Metallumcola ferriviriculae: one gene and its partner. The protein of the gene in region 2 interacts with the protein of the main gene of each other region in a pairwise test. Links are inferred from orthologs where the notes say so. Each region holds a gene or a part of one and is shown on either strand. Other genes may lie near its edges.

The links.
Region 1: the proteins of eno (region 2) and rpe interact in binary tests that used the Escherichia coli proteins (3 or more experiments, as listed by UniProt). The link is inferred for Metallumcola ferriviriculae from one-to-one orthologs.

What each region holds. Positions count from the first base shown.
Region 1 is NZ_CP121694.1:2,033,220-2,036,173, forward strand. It holds rpe (ribulose-phosphate 3-epimerase), read left to right. Parts: upstream 1-1,129; coding sequence 1,130-1,780; downstream 1,781-2,954. Other genes in the region: pknB (Stk1 family PASTA domain-containing Ser/Thr kinase), read left to right, coding at 1-235; rsgA (ribosome small subunit-dependent GTPase A), read left to right, coding at 253-1,128; rpmB (50S ribosomal protein L28), read right to left, coding at 1,831-2,019; MFMK1_RS10160 (DUF1858 domain-containing protein), read left to right, coding at 2,150-2,368; MFMK1_RS10165 (Asp23/Gls24 family envelope stress response protein), read left to right, coding at 2,442-2,804. UniProt on the Escherichia coli protein: Catalyzes the reversible epimerization of D-ribulose 5-phosphate to D-xylulose 5-phosphate.
Region 2 is NZ_CP121694.1:741,055-743,960, forward strand. The notes cover bases 79-2,883. They hold eno (phosphopyruvate hydratase), read left to right. Parts: upstream 79-741; coding sequence 742-2,025; downstream 2,026-2,883. Other genes in these bases: gpmI (2,3-bisphosphoglycerate-independent phosphoglycerate mutase), read left to right, coding at 79-682; secG (preprotein translocase subunit SecG), read left to right, coding at 2,234-2,455; MFMK1_RS03770 (sodium-translocating pyrophosphatase), read left to right, coding at 2,483-2,883. Outside these bases: more of gpmI, read left to right, coding at 1-78; more of MFMK1_RS03770, read left to right, coding at 2,884-2,906. UniProt on the Escherichia coli protein: Catalyzes the reversible conversion of 2-phosphoglycerate (2-PG) into phosphoenolpyruvate (PEP). It is essential for the degradation of carbohydrates via glycolysis.

The sequences.
Region 1 (2,954 bases), 1.3 Mb from region 2 along the record:
TAGCAGCGGCCCAGGTCCCACGCCGCAGCAGGCGTTAGTTAGTGTATTGGTGCCCAACGATGATAAGCAACACCAGGTTCGAATTGTGGTAGTAGATGTCAAGGGTACCCACGAAGAATATAACAAACTGCATGAGAGTGGTGATTATGTACAAGAATGGGTGCCCTTCTATAAGAGAGGTAAAATTCAGGTATTCATGGATGATGAACTAGCGAAAGAACATAGTGTACCATAAAGGAGAGGTTAGGTCGATTGATAGATGGGATTATTCTTAAGGGTTTTAGTGGTTTTTATTATGTCAGGACCCAAGCTCATGGTGAGGTGGAGTGTTCCTTGCGCGGTAGATTCCGCCAAGAAAGACTAACATTCCTACCTGGTGACTATGTCAAAATTTCGTTAACGAATGAGAGACAGGGTGTTATCGAAGAATTGCTGCCCAGAGAGACTGAATTGTTGCGTCCACCGGTAGCCAATGTGGACCAAGCGATTTTAGTGCTGGCATTAGCTGACCCACCACCGGATTTAGTGTTGTTGGACAGACTGTTAGTCTATTTGGAACAGACACCGGTAATGCCGGTGATTTGTTTTAATAAGCGCGATATAGCCGGTGATTCTGAGGCGGAAGAGATTATTGGTATTTATAAAGACATCGGCTATGACCTGGTGTTGACCAGTGTTAAAACCAAGACTGGGTTTGATGAACTAAAAAATTTCTTACAAAATCACATATCTGTCTTTGCCGGTCCCTCTGGTGTAGGAAAATCGAGCTTGCTGAATGTCCTGGAGCCAGGTTTTAAACTTGAGACAGGAAGCGTAAGCGATAAGGCGCGCCGGGGAAAGCATACGACGAGACATACTAAACTATTATCTCTTTATGGTGGTTATGTTGCCGATACTCCGGGGTTTAGTAGGATAGAACTGCCAAATGTTTCGAGAGAAGAACTGAGTTTCTTGTTTCCAGAAATGGATGGTTATCGGCAGGATTGTCGGTTTAACACCTGTTTACATTATAAAGAACCCCAATGTGCGGTGAAGCAGGCCTTGGAAAGAGGTGCAATCAGCCAAAGCCGATATAAGAATTACCTGCGTTTTTTGGAAGAAATTACCGCCCGAGAGAGGAGTTACTAATGTGTCTATAATTGTGGCACCGTCACTGTTATCTGCTGACTTTGCAACTTTGAAGCAACAAGTGGCCGCTGTGGAAAAAGCCGGTGCAGATTATCTGCATTTAGATATCATGGATGGTCATTTTGTACCTAATATAACCTTTGGTGCGCAACTGGTGCGGGATCTACGCCCTCATTCCAAACTGATTTTCGATGTTCATTTAATGGTAGAACATCCGGATGAATACTTTGCAGACTTCTGTCGCGCTGGTGCCGATATAATAACTGTACATGTAGAGGCATGTAATCATCTACATCGTACTGTACAAAATATAAAGCAGCTAGGCATAAAAGCTGGTGTGGCTCTGAACCCTGCTACACCACTAAGCGGTATACATTATGTTTTGGATGAAGTAGATATGGTGCTGTTGATGACAGTCAACCCGGGCTTTGGTGGTCAGAAATTCATTGACGCCGTTATGCCAAAGGTGGAAAGATTAAAACAACTCACTGCGAATTTGGAAAGAAATGTGGATATACAAGTTGATGGGGGTATTAATGAAAATACTGCTCCTGGGGCGGTTGCTGCCGGGGCTAATATTCTTGTAGCAGGTTCTTTTGTATTTGGTGCAGAAGAGGTAAGCAAACCAATTGAAATTCTTCGGCAATTGTAAAAACACAGAAGTTATAAAAAAATAAAAAGACTGGAATAAATCCAGTCTTTTTAGATAGCACGTTCAACTTTTCCCGACCGCAGACAACGAGTACAAACATGAACTTTCTTTGGAGAACCATCAACCATTGCTTTAACTCTTTGCAGGTTCGGAGACCAAGTACGCTTTGTCTTAATATTGGAATGACTAACCTTATTACCAGTGGCAATTCCTTTACCACATACTTCGCATTTCGCCATTGTTTCCTGCACCTCCTTAGTACGTCTCTTAACACATCTTCAATAATTCTATCAAAAATATAATATTTTGGCAAGCTGAAAAACGCTTTATTAATAAAAGAAAAAAAGTGAGTTATGGGGAGGGATTACTGTGAGCGAGAAGAAAGGCGAAACTATTACTGGGAGTTGGCCAATATTTCGGGTGCTGCAAATTTATCCTGAGGCGAGAGAGGTATTCCAAAACCATGGAATGCCCTGCAGTGACTGTATGGCGTCGGTTAACGAATCGATAGCTCAGGGCGCTCGTATGCATGGATTGGATTTAACAAAGTTGTTGGTGGATCTTAATAACCTTTGGGAAGGTGAATAAGTAAGGAAGGTAATTTCGGACTAATGTATAATGTAATTGCTTGGTCATTTGTTTTAGATGGGAGGATATGGTCATGGGAAATAGTCAGCAAGTACAAAATAATCTAGGGAAGATTAATATCAGTAATGAGGTAATAGCTTCTGTAGCCGGTTTAGCGGCTATGGAATGCTACGGTTTGGTGGGAATGGCATCCCGAAAGATAAAAGATGGGATTGTGGAACTACTGCGCGGCGAGGCACTGAATAAAGGTGTTGAAGTTATTAACTATGAAGATGGCGTAGATATAGATTTGTATATTGTAGTAAGTTATGGTACTAAAATTTCTGAGGTGGCACACAACATTATGGATAAGGTCCGTTATACGGTGGAAAAAAGTCTTGGCATCCCTGTAAAGCAGGTGAATATTAAGGTACAAGGGGTTAGAGTAAAAGAATAACGGACGAGGGGTTGACGACATTGAATGCTGAACAATTGACAAAGTTTTTTTTCGGTGGAAACCAGTATTTGCAAAAGAATAAAATGGCTGTAGACGCGCTCAATGTTTTTCCGGTTCCTGACGGCGATACTGGGACAAATATGTCACTGA
Region 2 (2,906 bases):
CTTTGTCTGTATGACCCAGTATGACATAACCATTGATACTCCCACGGCGTTTCTGCCGCAAAATTTGGTGAACACTTTGGGAGAGGTACTTGCGGCAAAGGGTATGAAGCAGCTGCGTATTGCCGAAACGGAAAAGTATGCTCATGTCACTTTCTTTTTCAACGGTGGCGCCGAAGAGGAGAATGAAGGCGAGGACCGGATATTAATTCCTTCACCTAAGGTTGCTACATACAATCTTAAGCCGGAAATGAGTGCCTTTGAGGTGACAGAGAAGGTGTTAGAGCAAATAAAGGCAGATAAGTACGATGTAATAGTGTTGAACTTTGCCAACCCAGATATGGTGGGGCATACCGGAATAGAAGAAGCGGCGGTAAAAGCAGTGGAAACTGTAGATGAATGCATCGGTAAGATAAGCAGGGTAATGCAAAAACGGGCAGCACCGCTGCTCATCACTGCAGATCACGGTAATGTGGAAAAGATGGTAGACTTGGATACCGGCGAACCTCATACGGCGCATACCAACGATTTGGTACCCTTTATTCTTGTGTATGATAAATTAAAACACAGTACATTGGCAACCCAGGGTTCTTTACGGGATGTGGCGCCGACGATGTTGAAACTGCTGGGTATCCCGTTGCCCGAAGAAATGAGCGGGAAAAGTCTGGCGGGGGAAGAAAAATAATAAATTGCTAAAAGATTATGCGTAACCTTACGTAAAATTGCAATAGGAGGTTTTTATAAATGACCATTATTAATGAAGTAGTGGCAAGGGAGATATTGGACTCTCGGGGTAATCCCACCGTGGAGGTGGAAATGGTTTTAGAAAGTGGTGCAGTGGGTCGCGCCGCAGTACCTTCAGGTGCTTCTACCGGCGCCTACGAAGCAGTGGAGTTAAGAGATAAGGATGACAACCGTTATATGGGCAAAGGTGTGCTGCAGGCGGTAAGCAATGTAAATAATATCATCGCTCCGGAAGTACTTGGGCTTGATGCAGTTGATCAGTTGGGTATCGATGAACTGCTTTTGGAGTTAGATGGAACAGAAAATAAGTCCAAGCTTGGTGCCAATGCGTTATTGGGGGTATCTTTGGCTGCTGCAAACGCCGCCGCAAACGCCTTAGGGCTGCCATTATATCAGTATTTGGGCGGTGTTAACGCCAAAGAAATGCCTGTGCCCATGATGAATATCCTTAATGGCGGCGAACATGCTGACAATAATGTGGATATCCAAGAATTTATGGTTATGCCGGTGGGGGCAGAAAGCTTCCGCGAAGGCTTAAGGATGGGTGCCGAAATATTTCACAATCTGAAAAAGGTGCTTCAGGCCAAAGGGTTAAACACCGCCGTGGGTGATGAAGGCGGCTTTGCCCCGAATCTCAAGTCTAACGAAGAAGCCCTGGAAGTAATTGTGGCAGCTGTTGAAAAAGCAGGATATAAGCCTGGTGAGGATGTGGTATTGGCTTTGGATGTGGCTGCAACAGAGCTGTACAAGGAGGGTTCTTACCGCTTTGAAGGCCAAGGGGAAACCTTCACATCAGACCAGCTGATAGACTTTTACAGCAGCTTAATTGACAAATATCCCATTATTTCAATTGAGGACGGTTTATCTGAGGATGACTGGGAAGGATGGCAGCGTTTTACCGCTAAACTGGGTAAAAAGGTGCAGCTGGTGGGGGATGACTTATTTGTTACCAATACTACCAAACTTGCTCAAGGTATTGAGATGGGGGTAGCCAATTCCATCCTGATTAAGGTCAATCAGATCGGTACATTAACCGAAACTTTTGATGCCATTGAAATGGCGAAGAAAGCAGGGTACACTGCGGTAATCTCACACCGCTCAGGTGAAACGGAAGATGTAACCATTGCCGATATAGCGGTTGCTGCCAATGCCGGACAGATAAAAACCGGCGCACCGTCAAGAACTGACCGAGTGGCAAAGTATAATCAGCTTTTACGTATTGAAGAAGACCTGAGTTATCTGTTTAGGTATAAAGGTAAAGGAGTTTTTTACAATCTCAAATAGAACACCTGAGTGGAAATTATTCGATATTTTGCAGGAAATCTTGGGGAAAAGTAGAATTATTGAATAGTTTTAATTTTATGAAATTTTTCAATCGTTGAAAGGGGGGCGGATTGAGTAGGTGTAAAGGCCGGTATAAAGGTGCTTGTTGCCACGGGACAACTATTATGCTAAAATATATGTGTTATTCCCCTTTAGGAGGTGGCAGGAGATGAAGACAGCATTAACAATTCTGCAAGTACTGGTTTCCTTGGGCTTAATTTCCACTGTTCTACTACAGTCTGGAAAAAGTGCTGGAATGTCAGGAGCTATTACCGGCGGCGCGCAGACTTTTTTTGGTAAGAAAAAGGGTATGGATGAACTGCTTGGAAAGATTTCTATTGGATTGGCAACTACTTTTATCGTGTTAACCTTATTATTATCTATTGTATAACCCCCACTTAAGGAGGTAGAAAAGTTAATGTCAAACGCTTTGTATCTTGCTCCCATTGCCGGGGTCATTGCTCTTATTTTCGCGTTTTATCTAACATCTAAGATTAATAAAACTCCTCCCGGCAGTAAAATAATGGTGGAGATAGCTGACGCCATTCATGAAGGGGCACTGGCTTTCCTGAAAAGAGAATATGCTGTGTTGGTTTGGTTTGTGGCAGGTTTAGCGGCAATAATTGTAATAGCCGGGATACTCACTCCTGGTTCTGATAGCATGCAGCCCACAACTGCAGTTGCTTTTATCCTGGGTGCTATTGCTTCCGTTACTGCAGGTTGGATTGGAATGAATGTGGCTACCAAAGCCAACGTGCGTACCGCTAATGCTGCTCAAGAAAGTGCCAATAAGGCCTTAGGAGTTGCCTTCTCCGGCGGTGCCGTAATGGGTATGTCCGTTG